4 regions of the Streptomyces sp. NPDC020490 genome follow, and region 2 is predicted to be linked to each of the others. Evidence: riboswitches for the same ligand, from Rfam matches in the RefSeq annotation. Region 2 holds a riboswitch; each other region holds the start of a gene.

Region 1 (4,144 bases), on a different contig from region 2:
CACGTCCGACTTCGCGATCTTCTCGATGAGTTGCTGCGCGCTGATCTTCGGCAGGTCGGGGTCCCCGGAGTCGGCGAGCGCGGGGACGAGCCCGATGGTCGCCGCCGCCACCCCCACGACCGCGACCGGGACGACGTACCGCGCGGCCTTGCGGCGTCCCGCGCGCAGGTCGTCGGCCTCCCCGGCGATCGTGCTGTCGTCGGATCCGTACGGTGCCATGTGTGCCTTACCTCCGTCGTCGGCGGCGGCTGCTCCACTCACGATTCACCCCGAGCCGCCATTCTCACCCGAATCGGTGAGGATTGGTGTTTTCCGTGGTCTCCATCTGACCAAATCGCCCGTCAGGAAGCGTCAGACCGCGGAGCCAACTCCGTGTACGCCTGGGGTATGACACGAGAGGGCGGAGCGTCCGCCTACCCGTAGGGGTGCGGTGCGGCGGCGTGACGTACGCCACTTCGTGAGTGACTCCGACACAGGGCCGAGTCCGGGACAAGCCGGACCACACCACACAGAACCGCACAGAACCTGGCCGCCGGGAGTGTCACCCGGCGCGGTGCACCACCGCGTCGCACAGCTGCACCAGCGCCGCCTTCGCGTCGCATTCCGGGAGCGGGGCGAGGGCCGCCCGGGCGTCCTCCGCGTACCGCACGGTGTCGCGCCGCGCCTGCTCCAGCGCGGGATGCGCCCGCAGCTCCGCCAGCGCCCGGGCGTGCCGCGCGTCGTCGCTCAGGTCGGAGTCCAGCAGCTCGCACAGGGCGATGTCCTCGGCGAGCCCCAGCCGGGCCGCCCGCTCCCGCAGCCGCAGCACCGGCAGCGTCGGGACGCCCTCCCGCAGGTCCGTGCCCGGGGTCTTCCCGGACTCGTGCGAGTCGGAGGCGATGTCCAGCACGTCGTCGGCCAGCTGGAAGGCGACACCGAGCCGCTCCCCGTACTGGGTGAGCACGTCGACGACCGTCTCGTCGGCGCCGGACATCATCGCGCCGAACCGGCAGGACACGGCCACCAGCGACCCCGTCTTGCCGCCCAGGACGTCGAGGTAGTGCTCGACGGGGTCCCGGCCGTCCTGCGGGCCCGCGGTCTCCAGGATCTGCCCGGTGACCAGCCGCTCGAACGCCTCGGCCTGCACCCGGACCGCCTCGGGCCCCAGGTCGGCCAGGATGTGCGAGGCGCGGGCGAACAGGAAGTCGCCGGTGAGGACCGCCACCGAGTTGCCCCAGCGGGTGTTCGCGCTGTCCACGCCGCGCCGCACCGCCGCCTCGTCCATGACGTCGTCGTGGTACAGGGTCGCGAGGTGGGTCAGCTCCACGACCACGGCCGACGGCACGATCCCCGGCGCGTACGGGTCACCGAACCGGGCGGCGAGCATCACGAGAAGCGGACGGAACCGCTTTCCGCCCGCCCGCACCAGGTGCTGGGCGGCCTCCGTGATGAAGGGGACCTCGCTCTTGGTGGCTTCGAGCAGTCCCTCCTCGACAGCCGCCATTCCGGCCTGGACATCGGCTTCCAGAGCCTGGTCCCGCACGCTCAGCCCGAATGGCCCGACGACGGTCACGAGGGGTCTCCTGTCTGCTGGTGTCTGCTGGCGATTACACGGTTTGTCGATAGGTCGCTGCCCCCACTCAAGTCAGCGTATCCGGTCGGCTTTCGATCACCCATGCCGCCCACCCGTCCAGCACGGGCGGTATCGGATCACGGCCGCTGTGTTTTCGATCACCAGATACGAACGGACATTTATAGACATACCCGATCGGCCGACAAGGGAAGCATGCGCCGGAGACCGGCGGCCGGGCAGCACCCGCACCGGGACCTCTCCGACATGGCCACTTTGACGTGGGCACGCACGGCGGCCCCTGCGGCACGGAAGGACACCGCCCGGCCGGCGACCACCCGCCGACCGCCAGTCGAACCACTCACGGGCCGCCCACGGGCCGCCCACGGGCCGCCCGCCAACCCTCCACCGAGTTCACCACCGGGCGACAGTCCGCCCACATGACACCACCCCGACCCACGAGCGGCCCATTGCAACCGAGTTGGCCTCATTGACCGTTTTGCCGCACTTGTGAATCACCGTGAGTTGGCTCACGCCCACCTCCGTGCCGCCGCCCGCTCGTCACCCCCTCACATCCCTTTCTCTTCGGCCCATTTGACCCTTGACTGCCGCAAAGGATCAAGCACCCCATACGCCCCGTATCAAGGTCAAACAGCACGGCATACGAAACCGCCACTTGTTCCGGACATGTGCTCTCGCATACGTTCCCGGCCTGTCGGGCGGACGCCGAATCCTGCCGCCGCCCGGGAACAGCCATCGACGAACTCACGCACGGCAGGAGCGGGGGAACCAGGTAAGTCGCCGGACCGGGCACGTCCCGGGCCGGCTAGGGGTGAAGTCGCGTCGCCGCAGGGCGAGGCGTCCGGGCATCTCCCGCCCGAACCCGACAGCTCACCTCGCAGGCGCCGGAGAGGAACCGTCATGTCTGCAGCTGCCCGGCACCCCCGCGTCAGAAACTCCCGTCTCGTCCGCAAACTCGCCGTCGCCGGCACGGGCCTCGCCGTGCTCGCCCTGCCGCTCGTCGGTGCGACCGAGGCGTCCGCGGCCACCTCGACCACCGTGACCGCCGCCTCGCTGGGCTACCCCAACAACCTCGACGGCTGGATCCGGGCCTCCCTCAGCGTCATGGCGCAGCACGGCATCCCGGGCTCCTACAACGGCATCTACCGCAACGTCATGCGCGAGTCCTCGGGCAACCCGAACGCGATCAACAACTGGGACTCGAACGCCGCCGCCGGCACCCCCTCCAAGGGCCTGCTGCAGGTCATCGACCCGACGTTCGCCGCCTACCACGTGCCCGGCACGTCGTACGACCCCTACGACCCGGTCGCGAACATCACCGCCGCCTGCAACTACGCGGCCAAGCGCTACGGCTCGATCGACAACGTCTACGGCGCCTACTAGGCCCCGCAGAACAGCCGCTCGAGGACGACGGCGATGCCGTCGTCCTCGTTCGACAGGGTGATCTCGTCGGCGACGGCGAGGAGTTCGGGGTGGGCGTTGGCCATGGCGACGCCGTGGGCGGCCCAGTCGAACATGGGGATGTCGTTGGGCATGTCCCCGAAGGCGATCGTCTCGTGCGGGCCCAGGCCGAGGTGTTCGGCGGCCAGCGCGAGGCCGGTCGCCTTGGTGACCCCGCACGGCTGGAGCTCGACGGTGCCGGGTCCCGACATGGTGACCGTGGCGAGGGGACCGACCACCGCGCGCGCCGTCTCCGTCAACTCGTCGTCGGTGAGGTCGGGGTGACGCAGCAGCACCTTGCTGATCGGCGCGCTCCACAGGTCGTCGCGCCGCCCGACCCGCACGGCGGGCAGGGTGGGGTGCGGCATGAGGTAGCCGGGCTCGATGAGCGTGAGCCCGTCGACGCCGTCCTGGTCGACGGCCGCGTACACCTCCCCCACCTCGGCCTCTATCTTCCCGAGCGCGGTCTCGGCCAGTTCCCGGTCCAGGGTGACGGACCACAGCAGGCGGTCCGCCGCGGCGTCGTAGACCTGTGCGCCCTGCGCGCACACCGCGAGCCCGCCGCCGCCCAGGGCGTCCAGCAGCGACCGTACGCGCGGCGCCGGCCGGCCCGTGACGACGAGGTGCCGGGCGCCGGCCTCCGCCGCGCGCGCGAGCGCGGCGAGGGAGCGGTCGGAGAGCGTGTCGTCGCTTCGGAGCAGGGTGCCGTCCAGGTCGGTGGCGACGAGTGTGTATGCGGTGGGTGCGGCCATGATCAGAGAATACGGACCGGGCGGCGCGCCGACTCACCGCGCCCGGACGGCGGTTGCGGAGCCCCGCCCCGCACCCGGTTCACCGCACCCGCCTCACCGCACCCGCCTCACCGCACCCGCTTCGCCGAAGGAGCCCGCGGCCGGCAGCCCGGTGAGGTACAGGCCCGGCACCGACGGCACGGAGCCCGCGCCCGGTCCGGGCGTGCCGCGGCTCACCACGCGGTACCCGACACTGCCCAGGACAACTGCCCAAGGCAGGCGACTCGGCCGTAACGTGTGGCGCGGCCACATGACGGTACGCGACACATGGTGAGAGTGAGGCAGCACCCATGCCCCCCTTCGATGTCCCCGAGGGCGACCCCTTCGGCCCGCACAACCTTCC
Region 2 (4,144 bases):
ACGATGCGGTACGTCTCCTGCGACGTGGAGACGACGTGCCTGGGGCAGGCCGCCTCCACGGCCGCGGTGCTGCTGGCCGCCGGGACTCCGGGCAAGCGCTCCGCACTGCCGGGCGCGCGGGTGGTGATCCGCCAGCCCGCGCTCGCCGAGCCGGTGCGGGGCCAGGCGAGTGATCTGGCGGTGCAGGCGGAGGAACTGACGCGCAATCGCCGTCTCGTGGAGGAGATGCTGGCCCGGGCCACCGGACACAGCCGGGAGAAGATCGGCGCCGACATCGAGCGGGACCGGGTCTTCGACGCCCGGCAGGCCGTGGACTACGGCCTGGTGGACCGGATCGTCCCCGGCCGCCGGGCGCCCCTCGCCCCGCCCGCCGGGAGGTGAGCGGCCGGTGCTCCCGCCCGAACTCCCGCCGCTGCCCGCGCTGACCCGCGCCGAGGGCGAGCTGATCGACCGTTACCTCGACGTGGCCGACCTGCTCGGCCGCATCAATCCGGCCCGCCACGGCGACACCTACGGCGGGCTGCGGGCCGCGCAGGCGCTGGTGGCCCGGGCGGCCGAACTGCGCGACGCGCTCGCCCTGATGCACCAACGGGGCGAGACCGAACTGCACGCCCCCACCCTGGCGCGGGCGCTGCGGGTGCTGGACGGCGAGCGGCGCACCGCCCGGGTCACCGTGCCCCCGCAGTCCGGCACTTGAGGCACGCGCCGGGCGCGGGCCGCGGTCGCCCGGCGCGGTGTCCGGGCCGGGGCCGAAACGGACCAAACGGCGTACCGCCTTCCGGACTAGACACACCTCCTCTTTTTTGACCGGTCGGGTTGCGCAACGGGCCCGGCCCCAAGGCGGGATGAGGGCCTTCTTCGCTGGTCCGGGCGGTTTCGGAGGTGATGACGCGCGTCCGAACACAGCGGTGGGCACCCGAACGGGTGAGTGGTGAGTAACAACACAAATCCCCGTTTCCGTTGGGCTTTTCGGAAATCCGTGAGCCAAGATCCGTGTCTGACGACAAGTCCCCGCCGCCGCGGCGGGGCGATCCGGGCGGACGCCGAGTCCTGCCGCCGCCCGGATGACCGGTCGACAGGAGTGGATCGGCAGGAGTGGAGGACCCAAGCACGACGGGTCGCCGGAACGGTCACGCCATGACCGGGCCGAGCAGCCCTTGGGGTGAAGCCGCGCACGCGGCCGGGCAACTTCGCCAGCCCGAATCCGACAGGTCATCCTTCACAGGCGGCTGACGAAGGGTTGCGCATGACTGCGCTCAATCGTGTCCCGTCGATGATGGTCCGGGCCGGCACGGCCTCGGCCCTCACCATCGCCGCGGTGGGCGGCTCGGTCGTGGTCCCGGGCTTCGCCTCCGACGCGGCCGCCGCGACGCCCGCGACGAAGGCATTGCAGATCGCGGCTTCCAAGAAGGGTGCGCCCTACCGGTGGGGTGCCACCGGGCCGTACCGGTTCGACTGCTCCGGGCTCACGCTGTACTCGTTCAAGAAGGCGGGCAAGAGCCTGCCGCGTACCGCGGCCCAGCAGTACAACAAGACCCGCCACATCTCCGCCAAGAGCCGCAAGGCCGGAGACCTCGTGTTCTTCCATTCGGGTTCGTACGTCTACCACGTCGGCATCTACGCCGGAAAGGGGAAGATCTGGCACGCCCCGAAGACCGGGGACGTGGTGAGACTGCAGAAGATCTGGACGAAGAGCGTCTGGTACGGCCGGGTCAGCTGATCCTTGCGTGCGGTGGCGGCGCCCCTGACACGCCGCCACCCCACGAGGCGTGACAGGGCCCTGACCGGTTATCCGTTCAACCATGGCCGACCATGTCCCCTGCACCGCACGCAACGAGACCCCGCTGGAGCGCGCCGACCGCAATTTCGGCGAACTGCTCCAGGAACTGCGCGTCACCCAGACCGGCGTGCAGATCCTCTTCGCCTTCCTGCTGACCCTGGCCTTCACCCCGCGCTTCCCGTCCCTCGACCCGGTCCAGCGGGCCACCTACGTCACCACACTGCTGCTCGCGGTCCTCGCCGCCGCCCTGTTCACCGCGCCGGCCGCGCTGCACCGCTCGCTGTTCCAGCGGGGCGCCAAGCCGCGCGTCGTCCAGGTGTCCTCACGGCTCGCCACCATCGGCATGGGTGTGCTGGTGCTGGCGTTCACCGGCTCGGTGCTGCTCGTGGTGGACGTGACGACGGGCCGGGCGGGCGGCGTGGCCGCGGGCGCGGCCACCCTGTGCGTGTGCCTCGGCCTGTGGTGGCTGCTGCCTCGCCTGGTGCGGCGGGCGGGCCTGTCCGCCGAACAGCAGGCCCCGCAGCAGGGCGCGCAGCAGGCCGCGCCCGTCGTCAGGCAGCCGGGAGCGCCGCTGGACGGGGCCGTGCACCGGGAGCCGCCGGTACGGCGCCGCTGAACCCCCTCGCCCGAGCCCCGCTACGGCTCCTGCTGCCCGGCTGCCGGCACCGGCCGGGCCGGCACCTTCCACGGCAGTTCGACGGAGACGGTCTTGCCGCCCTCCCGGGTGGGGCGCACGCAGAGTCTGCCGCCGCACTCGGCGGTCAGCCAGCGGATGATCACCAGGCCGCGGCCGTTGTCCTGCTGGACGGCGGCGGGCAGCCGCTTCGGGAACCGGGGGTGGCTGTCGGTGACCCCGATGCGCAGCTGTTCGTCGCGGTCGAGTTCGAGTCCGACGGTGAAGGTGGGCGACTGCCCGAGGGTGTGCTGGACGGCGTTGGTGGCGAGTTCGGAGACGATGAGCCGCACGGTGTCGGCCACCTCCGTGTGCGGCGCCAGGCCCCACTCCGCGAGGGTGTCGATCGCGTAGGTGCGGGCCGCGCAGACCGAGGCGGGATCGCTCGGCAGAGTGACGGATGCTTCCAGATGGTCTGCCATGACGACGTCGTCCCTTTCCCCCGGGGCCGCTGGTCCGACACGGAGCGGATGGTTCGAGTACGGTCCCGGACTGGTGCTTCGCCGTCAGACTGCCATCACCGCACGGGTCACGGCTGGCGATCCACCGAGATATGCATATATCTGTCGCTCAAAGCGGTGAACTCTGCCACGAGAGACCGTATTGGGGCGCCTCATAAGGAGTAAGGAGGGACCCATGCAGCACGGTCCCGCGGTGCGCCGCAGGAAGCTGGGCGCCGAACTGCGTGCGCTGCGCGCCGAGGCGAGGCTCACCAGCGGTGAGGCGGCGCGGCTGGTGGGCTGGCACCAGTCGAAGGTCAGTCGTATCGAGACGGGCACCAGCGGGGTGAAACCGGCCGATGTGCGGTTGCTCCTGGACGCCTACGGGGTGTCCGATCCGCGGCTGCGCGATCTGATGCTGGTGCTGGCGGGCTCGGACGAGAACACCGGCCGGCACCACTGGTGGCACGCCTATCGCGGCATCCTGCCGCCGGACTACAGCGACTTCATCAGCCTGGAGTCCCAGGCCGACGCGATGCGCACCCTGGAGACGTCGGTGGTGCCGGGGCTGCTGCAGACGCCCGAGTACGCGCGGGCGGTGACCCGGGCCGCGGTCCGCGGGCTGGACGACGCGGGGCTCGACGCGCTGGTCGAGGTGCGCCTGGCCCGGCAGGAGGTGCTGCGGGCCGACCCGCCCCTGGAGTTCAGCGCGGTGCTGGACGAGGCGGTGCTGCGCCGGGAGATCGGCGGGCCCGAGGTCATGGCGCGGCAGCTCGAACGCCTGGTCGAGGCGGCGCGCCTGCCGCAAGTACGGCTGCAGATCCTGCCGTTCGGCGCCGGAGCACACGTCGGCGTCACCGGGTCTTTCGTTATTTTCTCATTTTCGAGCACTTCTGATCTGGACGTGGTTGTTCTAGACCACCTGACGAGTAGCCTCCACTTGGAACGGAAAGAAGACCTCCAGGCCTACACGGAGGCCTTCAACTCCCTTCAGATCCAAGCCCTTTCGCCCGAGGACTCATTGGATTACCTCGCCGGCACAGTCGTCGGCGGGTAAGGAGGCACCATGTCAGCACTGCCTCGGAACGTCCCCTCCAGCATCGTTCCGCACGGCGTGCGGTGGCTGCGCAGCAGCTACAGCACCGGTGCGAACAACTGTGTGGAGACGGCGGCGCCGCGGTCCGGCCCGTGGGCCGGTCTGCTCGCCGTCCGAGATTCCAAGGACCCGGCCGGGCCCGCACTGCTCTTCTC
Region 3 (4,144 bases), on a different contig from region 2:
CGCGCCTCCCTCACCCTGGAGGCCGCGGCCCGCGCGGCCGGACTGTCCCCGGCCCACCTCTCCCGGCTGGAGACCGGGCAGCGGCAACCCTCGCTGCCGGTGCTCCTCGGGCTCGCCCGCATCTACGGTACGACGGTCTCCGAACTGCTCGGCGAGACGGTCGCCGACCGTAACGCCGTGGTGCGCGCCGTCGACATGGAGCCCACCGCCGCGGGCGGCTGGACCTACTGGCAGGCCGGCGCCTCCGGCCGGGGCATGCAGGCCCTGCGGGTCCACGCGCCGTACGGCACCCAGGGCGACATCGTGCGCGTACACCCCGGGGAGGAGTGGCTGTACGTCCTCACGGGGCGGCTGTGGCTGCGCCTCGGGGACGCCACCCACCGGCTCGGTCCCGGCGACAGCGCGCACTTCGACTCGCTGACGCCGCACCGCATCGCGGCGCTGGACCCCGAAGGGGTCGAGCTGCTGTTCGTCCACACCCTGTTGCAGAGTCCCACGGCCGCGCTGTGCCTGGGCTCGACCACCGGAGACATGCCATGAGCAATTACGAGGACAAGTTCCCGCGCTCCCTGTGGATCCGCCTCATCATCTACATCGCGGCGGGCCACCTCTTCGCGGGCTTCATCTACCTGCTGTTCTCGGTGGGCGCCAAGTAGCCTGCCGCGTCCTGACCGGCGGCCCGCCGCGTCCTGGGCGGCGTCAGGCGAGCAGGCGCTCGCGCAGCCGCTCCCGGACCGCCGGAGTGACGCCGAGCCCCTGCTCCAGGTAGGGATCGACGCCGCCCCACGTCTCCTCGATGGTCTCGAAGGCCGCCGCCAGGTACTCCTCGCGCGCCTCGAACAGCGGGCTGAGCAGCTCCATGACCTCGGGGGAGTAGGCCGAGGCCGAGTTTCCGCCGCGCTGCACCCGGTAGCGGCGGTGCTTGGCGTTCGACTCCAGGTAGTCGGCGAAGATCGCGTCCCGCTCCACGCCCACGGCGAGCAGGGTCACGGCGACGGACAGGCCCGCGCGGTCCTTGCCCGCGGCGCAGTGCATCAGCGCGGGCACGCTGTCCTCGGCCAGCGCGTGCAGCACGCGCGTGTGCTCGCCGGTGCGCTCCTTGATGATCAGGCGGTACGAGCCGATCATGCGGCCGGCCGCCTTGCCGTCCCCGAGTATCTCGCGCAGCTGGTCGAGGTCTCCGTCCCGGACCATCTTCCAGAACTCGGCGCCGTCCGCCGGGTCGCTCAGCGGCAGGTTCACATTCCGCACGCCCGGCAGTTCGACGTCCGGGCCCTCCAGCCTCTGGTCCGCCGCGTTGCGGAAGTCGAAGACGGTGTGCAGTCCCAGCGAGGCGAGGAAGGCGGCGTCCTCCGCGGTGGCGTGCGCGAGGTGGCCGCTGCGGAACAGCACTCCGTGGCGCACCCGTCGTCCGTCCACCGTCGGCAGGCCCCCCACGTCGCGGAAGTTGCGGACTCCTGCCAGCTCGGGCTCGGTCGACGGGATCTGCTGCGTCACGGGGGCTCCTCCCAGCCGTCCCCGTCGGCGCTGCTCGTCGACGGGCACCTCCTTGACGATACGACACGCACACCCCGGCTCAGCAGGGGTGTGCGGACTGCCCCCGGGGAGCCCGTGGCGATTCCGTGGCGAGCCGGTGGCGAGCATGTGGCGAGTTGGTGGCGAACCGGTGGCGAGCCGGTACGAATGCCGCGAAACGGTTCATGCGCCCCGAAGGTGCTTCTCTGGTGCATCGCCCTTGTCTGAGTCTTCTGTCCGAATTGGCGCTTTGGATGGATTTCATTCCAACTCGCTCCAGAATAAGGAATGCTGGCGCGAGGTCGCGTGAGCATCGTCATACCGGTCACCGTGAGTCGCCCGTCATGTTCACGTAATGCGTATTGTTTTTCAGGGAATTTGGCCGCTGAAGCCGCCTCGGAATCAACGGAGGGTGACCGGGAATTCCGGTAAGGGATCAAGGGGAACGTGCGCCTCCCGCAACCTCTTGCTTGTCCCTTCGCGTCGTGGTCGCTTACGTTCGCCAGGCAATCCGGGCGGACGCCGAATCCTGCCGCCGCCCGGAATCCCGCACCACTCACCCGTGCACGGCAGGAGCGGGGGACCCACAGGTAGAACCGCCTGTCCGGTCTCCGGAACAGGCTTGGGGTCAAGTCGCGCCCACCGCGCGGCCGGACATCTCCAGTCCGCACCCGACAGCTCACCTCGCAGGCGCCGGAGAGGAATTCGTCATGCCCGCGAAGGGTAAGCACCGCCGCCCCAAGTCCCAGCGCTTCACCCGCTCCATCGCCGTCGCCGGAACCGGCGGCGCCGCGCTCGCCCTCCCCCTGCTGGGGGCCACCGGCGCCCACGCCGACACCGCGCAGTCCACCGCGCAGCCGGTTTCGCAGAAGACCGTGCAGTCCCTTTCCGGCGCCGAGAAGGCGGCGGCCGAGGGGAAGAAGGCCGCGAAGGAGAAGGCCGCGAACAACGCGGGCGTGCGGACCTATTCGGTGCGCAAGGGTGACTGGCTCTCGAAGATCGCCGAGGAGCAGAGCGTCCGCGGCGGCTGGAAGAAGCTGTATGCGGACAACCGCGAGGCCGTCGGCGACGACCCGTCGCTGATCCACCCCGGCCTCAAGCTCGTCATCGGCAAGAAGGCCACGAGCGGCGCCACCAAGTCGTCGTCGTCTTCGCCGTCTTCGTCGCTTTCGCCCTCTTCGTCGCCTTCCTCTTCGTCGCCTTCCTCTTCGGCTCCCGCGCCTTCCGCCGACTCTCCGTCCTCCTCCGCCGACTCGTCCTCCTCCTCGTCCTCCTCGCAGCCGACGACGGTCACCCAGGCCGCCGAGTCCACCGGCACCTCCAGCGGTTACACCCTCCCGGTGTCCGGGGCCGGCGTCGGCACCGGATACCGCGTCGCGGGCAGCATGTGGTCCAGCGGCTACCACACCGGCGTCGACTTCGTCGTGCCGACCGGCACCTCGCTGAAGGCCGTGGGCGCCGGCACGGTCGTCTCCGCGGGCTGGGGCGGCGCCTACGGCAACCAGGTCGTCATCCAGCTGAGCGACGGCTACTACGCCCAGTACGCCCACCTCTCGCAGCTCTCCGTCTCGGCCGGCCAGACCGTCACCGCCGGCCAGCAGATCGGCCTCTCCGGCGCGACCGGCAACGTGACCGGCCCGCACCTGCACTTCGAGATCCGCACCACGCCGAACTACGGCTCCGACGTGGACCCGGTCGGCTACCTCCGCTCCAAGGGCGTCGCCGTCGGCTGACGGCCCCCGGCCGCCCGGCATGCCGCCGAGGACCGGACCCCGATCCCCGGGTCCGGTTCTCGGCCGTCGCCGTGCACGGGGCGGCGTATTCCGGGTTTGGCGAACAATTTAGGCGTGGCTTATCTCACCGTTCGTCAAGCCCTCCCTACGGTCGCGTAGGTCACATTGGACGGTGAATCATGACCTGCTGTGGCAGACGATTCGAAGAGTGACAGCAGATCAGTGATCGGGTCGTACGTCGCGGTGGGGGACAGCTTCACCGAGGGCGTCGGCGACCCGGGTCCCGACGGGGCGTTCGTCGGCTGGGCGGACCGGTTCGCGGTGCTCCTCGCCGACCGGCGGCCCGAGGGCGACTTCACGTACACGAACCTCGCCGTGCGCGGCAGGCTGCTCGACCAGATCGTGGCCGAGCAGGTCCCGCAGGCCGTCGGGCTCGCTCCGGACCTGGTGTCCTTCTGCGCGGGCGGCAACGACATCCTCCGGCCCGGCACCGACCCCGACGAGGTCGCCGAGCGCTTCGAGCGGGCGGTCGCACGGCTCACCGAGGCCGCCGGCACCGTCATGGTGACGACGGGCTTCGACACCCGTGGCGTGCCGGTGCTCAAGCGCCTGCGCGGCAAGATCGCCACCTACAACGGCCATGTGCGGGCCATCGCCGACCGCTACGGCTGTCCCGTGCTGGACCTGTGGTCCCTGAAGTCCATCCAGGACCGCCGGGCCTGGGACCACGACCGGCTCCACCTGTCGCCCGAGGGGCACACGCGCGTGGCGCTGCGCGCCGGCCAGGTCCTCGGCCTGGAGGTGCCGGCCGACCCCGAGCAGGCCTGGCCGCCGCTCCCGCCGCGCGGCACCCTCGAGATCCGGCGGGACGACGTGCAGTGGGCGCGCGAGTACCT
Region 4 (4,144 bases), on a different contig from region 2:
TGACCCACCCCGCCCAGCGATCCCGCCTCCAGCGCTCCCTCGCCGCGGGCGAGCGCGGCCTGCTGGAGACCGGCGTCGAGGAACTCCTGCGCTACGACGGCCCGGTGGAGATCGCCACCTGGCGGTTCGCGACCCGGCCGCTGAGCATCGGCGGGCAGGACATCGCCGCCGGCGACCCCGTGCTGGTCGTCCTCGCCGCGGCGGACCGGGACCCGGAGCGGTTCGCCCAGCCGGACACCCTCGACCTCGCGCGCCGCGACAACCAGCACCTGGGGTACGGCCACGGCATCCACTACTGCCTCGGCGCCCCGCTCGCCCGCCTGGAGGGCCAGACCGCGCTCGGCACGCTGCTGACCCGCCTCCCGGACCTCCGACTCGCCGTGGAACCAGCCGAGTTGAGGTGGCGCGGCGGCCTCATCATGCGCGGACTGCGCACCCTGCCGGTCGAGTTCACCCCTCCGGAACCAGAGGGCCGGAGTCCCAGAACATGACACGCACTCAACTTCGTGATCTTCATGTGATCTGTGCGGCATCAACTTGTGACAAGTGATCGTCTGCCTATACCTTCACCCATCAACGCGGCTGCTTCGAACACTCTTTGCCGCGTGGGTCACCGCTGTCTCGCGAAAGGTCTCCGCATGCTCTCCGGGAACGGTCGTCACCGTCGCCCCCGCCAGGCTCCGGCTCTCCTCGTCGCGGCCGGAGTGACCGGCTCCGCCATCGCCATCCCGCTCCTGGGCGCCTCCGCCGCGAACGCCGCCGACGGTTCGACGTGGGACAAGGTGGCGGAGTGCGAGACCGGCGGCTCCTGGAGCGAGAACAGCGGCAACGGCTTCTCCGGCGGCCTGCGGCTGTCCCAGGAGGACTGGGAGAAGTACGGCGGCCTCGACTATGCGCCGAGCGCCGACCTGGCCAGCCGCAACCAGCAGATAGCAGTCGCCGAGAAGATACTCGCCGACCAGGGTGTCGGCGCCTTCGCCACCTGCGGGCTGACCTCCGGGCTCGACAAGGACAAGGGCGCGGCCGACATCGACACCGGAATCGGTGACGACTCGTCCGACTCCACCGGCGCCACCGACTCCACCGGCCTGTCCAACGGCTCGTCCGGCGCGTCGGGTGACGCGTCCGGCGCGGCCTCGCCCTCGGACGCCCCGTCCGACGCCTCCGCGTCCCCCGGGGCGTCGAAGGGCTCCTCCAGGGCAACGGACAAGCCCGCCAAGTCCGACAAGTCGGCTTCGCCGTCCGCCTCCCCGTCCGCGTCGCGGACGTCCGACGGCTCACTCGACGAAACGGCTGAAAGCGACGACACGGACAACTCGGAGCAGATGGTGGGCTCCTGGAACCTCGTCGACACCGGCTCCCTTGACGCCGGCGGTGCCGGCGGCGACACCGGCACCGGCCGCCACCGCGGCGGCAGCGCCGACGAGGCGGCGAACGGCCGCTCCACGGAAGCGTCCTCGGGCCGTCATGCCGCGCGCACGGACGCCGACGACGGCGACGCCTACACGGTCCACGCCGGCGACACCCTCGCCTCCGTCGCGGACACCCTCGACGTCGACGGCGGGTGGCGCGAGCTCTACGCCCTGAACAAGAAGGCGATCGGTGCCGACCCGAGCCGCATCGTCCCCGGTCAGACCCTGCGAGTCGGGGCGGAAACGGGCGAAAACTAGCGGGAGTTGACGTCCGCTTTCGCTGTGGAATGTCCGGTTTGGTGAAAGTGTGGGATGAGTCTCAGAGGCCCTGATCGTCTTTGAAATCCGGTGGATTCCGTGTCTACGGTCATGACCGCTCGCCAACGCGGGCCCCGGCTGCCGCAACGCCGAATCCTGCCAGCGGCCGTCCGGGAACAGTCGTCGCGTCAAGCGCCGTAGGCAGGAGCGGGGGACCCAAGGTAGGCGCCGGGCCCGGCCCTTGAGGGGTGGGAACGGCTAGGGGTGGAGCCGCGCACCGGGAGGTGGGCGGCCGGGCAACTCAACCGGCCCGAACCCGACAGCTCACCTCGCAGGCGTCGGTGAGGGGATCAACCATGCTGTTTTCCGGCAAGGGCAAGCACCGTCGTCCGACCGTTCTCCAGCGCTCCACCCGCGCCGTCGCCGTCGCCGGTGTCACCGGCGCCGCCGTCGCCGCCCCGCTGCTGGCGGCCGGCAACGCCTCCGCCGCCACCGCCTCCGAGTGGGACGCCGTCGCCCAGTGCGAGTCCGGCGGCAACTGGTCCATCAACACCGGCAACGGCTACTACGGCGGCCTGCAGTTCTCCGCCTCCACCTGGGCCGCGTACGGCGGCACGCAGTACGCCTCCACCGCCGACCAGGCCAGCAAGGCGCAGCAGATCGCCGTCGCCGAGAAGGTCCTCGCCTCCCAGGGCAAGGGCGCCTGGCCGGTGTGCGGCACGGGCCTGTCCGGCGCCTCCTACGACGGCGCCGCCGGGGCACCCTCCTCGTCGTCCTCTTCGTCGTCCTCCTCGTCGAGCGGCGGCACCGCCTCCCGCTCCACCGAGCAGCAGAGCGCCTCCCGCTCCACCGGGCGCCCGGCCGTGAAGTCGCAGAAGACCGTCACCACCCCGACCGGCAAGAAGGTCAAGAAGGGCGACGGCGAGTACAAGGTCGTCAAGGGTGACACGCTCTCCTCGATCGCCGCGGAGCACGACGTCAAGGGCGGCTGGAAGAAGGTGTTCCGGCTGAACAAGGACATCGTCGAGGACGCCGACCTCATCTACCCGGGCCAGCAGCTGCACCTGAAGTGACAGCCGCCCGGTAGCCGGACCACAGGCCCCGCACAGCCGCGTCCCCCACAGTGGACCGCCATGGGGCCGCCCCCGGCCCCATGGGCTCCCCGCCCCGGTGCGTGTTCCCCCGTACGCACCGGGGCGGGGTTTTTCTTCGCCCGCCGGCGCCCGGTGTGCACGCGTTGTTCACCTCGCTTTGTTCCGGGGGTGAACAATAGGTACCGTCTGACCTTGTCCACGGGACGGTCGGTCGGCTGCCGACGGCCCCGGGACGGTTAGGCTCTAGTCGCAAGGCTGCAAGACGGGCCGTCAGGCCCAAGTGCCCCGCACTACCAGCGTCACATCCACGAAGGAGATGCTCGTGCCGTCCATCGACGTCGTCGTAGCCCGGGAAATCCTGGACTCCCGAGGCAATCCCACGGTCGAGGTCGAGGTCGGCCTCGACGACGGCAGCACGGGTCGTGCCGCCGTCCCCTCCGGCGCCTCCACCGGCGCCTTCGAGGCCATCGAGCTCCGTGACGGCGACCCGAACCGTTACCAGGGCAAGGGTGTCGAGAAGGCCGTCCTCGCCGTCATCGAGCAGATCGGCCCGGAGCTGGTCGGCTACGACGCCACCGAGCAGCGCCTGATCGACCAGGCGATGTTCGACCTGGACGCCACCGACAACAAGGGCTCGCTCGGCGCCAACGCCATCCTCGGCGTCTCGCTCGCCGTGGCCCACGCCGCCTCCGAGGCCAGCGACCTCCCCCTCTTCCGCTACCTGGGCGGCCCCAACGCGCACCTGCTGCCGGTGCCGATGATGAACATCCTGAACGGCGGCTCGCACGCCGACTCCAACGTGGACATCCAGGAGTTCATGATCGCCCCGATCGGCGCGGAGTCCTTCTCCGAGGCACTGCGCTGGGGCACCGAGGTGTACCACACCCTGAAGAAGGTCCTGAAGTCCAAGGGTCTGGCCACCGGTCTGGGCGACGAGGGCGGCTTCGCCCCGAACCTCGGCTCCAACCGCGAGGCCCTCGACCTCATCCTGGAGGCGATCAAGGAGGCCGGCTACACCCCCGGCGAGCAGATCGCCCTCGCCCTCGACGTCGCCGCCTCCGAGTTCTACAAGGACGGCAAGTACCTCTTCGAGGGCAAGGAGCGCTCCGCCGCCGAGATGACGGAGTACTACGAGGAGCTCGTCGCGGCCTACCCGCTCGTCTCCATCGAGGACCCGCTGTTCGAGGACGACTGGGCCGGCTGGAAGGTCATCACCGACAAGCTCGGCGACAAGGTGCAGCTCGTCGGCGACGACCTGTTCGTCACCAACCCCGAGCGGCTGGCCCGCGGCATCGAGGAGGGCACCGCCAACGCCCTGCTGGTCAAGGTCAACCAGATCGGCTCGCTGACCGAGACCCTGGACGCCGTGGAGCTCGCCCA

What was found. A riboswitch is a leader RNA that binds a small molecule or an ion and turns the genes downstream of it on or off. The one in region 2 is predicted to bind cyclic di-AMP.
Region 1: it holds a riboswitch for cyclic di-AMP, as region 2 does, so the genes downstream of both, ACH4ZX_RS19025 (transglycosylase SLT domain-containing protein) here and ACH4ZX_RS00300 (C40 family peptidase) in region 2, are expected to answer to the same signal.
Region 3: it holds a riboswitch for cyclic di-AMP, as region 2 does, so the genes downstream of both, ACH4ZX_RS17550 (peptidoglycan DD-metalloendopeptidase family protein) here and ACH4ZX_RS00300 (C40 family peptidase) in region 2, are expected to answer to the same signal.
Region 4: it holds a riboswitch for cyclic di-AMP, as region 2 does, so the genes downstream of both, ACH4ZX_RS30300 (transglycosylase family protein) here and ACH4ZX_RS00300 (C40 family peptidase) in region 2, are expected to answer to the same signal.

What each region holds. Positions count from the first base shown of each region.
Region 1 is NZ_JBIRUY010000016.1:163,935-168,078, reverse strand. Features, by position in the region: gene ACH4ZX_RS19035 (outer membrane lipoprotein carrier protein LolA) at 1-219, opposite strand, end outside; gene ACH4ZX_RS19030 (polyprenyl synthetase family protein) at 542-1,552, opposite strand; cyclic di-AMP (ydaO/yuaA leader) riboswitch at 2,297-2,469, shown strand; gene ACH4ZX_RS19025 (transglycosylase SLT domain-containing protein) at 2,471-2,953, shown strand; gene ACH4ZX_RS19020 (HAD family hydrolase) at 2,950-3,762, opposite strand; gene fahA (fumarylacetoacetase) at 4,092-4,144, shown strand, end outside.
Region 2 is NZ_JBIRUY010000001.1:66,049-70,192, reverse strand. Features, by position in the region: gene ACH4ZX_RS00310 (ATP-dependent Clp protease proteolytic subunit) at 1-381, shown strand, start outside; gene ACH4ZX_RS00305 (hypothetical protein) at 389-697, shown strand; cyclic di-AMP (ydaO/yuaA leader) riboswitch at 1,032-1,243, shown strand; gene ACH4ZX_RS00300 (C40 family peptidase) at 1,247-1,720, shown strand; gene ACH4ZX_RS00295 (DUF6328 family protein) at 1,803-2,396, shown strand; gene ACH4ZX_RS00290 (ATP-binding protein) at 2,417-2,875, opposite strand; gene ACH4ZX_RS00285 (helix-turn-helix domain-containing protein) at 3,090-3,950, shown strand; gene ACH4ZX_RS00280 (DUF397 domain-containing protein) at 3,960-4,144, shown strand, end outside.
Region 3 is NZ_JBIRUY010000015.1:35,511-39,654, reverse strand. Features, by position in the region: gene ACH4ZX_RS17565 (helix-turn-helix domain-containing protein) at 1-540, shown strand, start outside; gene ACH4ZX_RS17560 (DUF6126 family protein) at 537-656, shown strand; gene ACH4ZX_RS17555 (tyrosine-protein phosphatase) at 700-1,497, opposite strand; cyclic di-AMP (ydaO/yuaA leader) riboswitch at 2,063-2,221, shown strand; gene ACH4ZX_RS17550 (peptidoglycan DD-metalloendopeptidase family protein) at 2,226-3,248, shown strand; gene ACH4ZX_RS17545 (SGNH/GDSL hydrolase family protein) at 3,471-4,144, shown strand, end outside.
Region 4 is NZ_JBIRUY010000034.1:95,669-99,812, reverse strand. Features, by position in the region: gene ACH4ZX_RS30310 (cytochrome P450) at 1-491, shown strand, start outside; gene ACH4ZX_RS30305 (transglycosylase family protein) at 639-1,670, shown strand; cyclic di-AMP (ydaO/yuaA leader) riboswitch at 1,854-2,023, shown strand; gene ACH4ZX_RS30300 (transglycosylase family protein) at 2,027-2,743, shown strand; gene eno (phosphopyruvate hydratase) at 3,081-4,144, shown strand, end outside.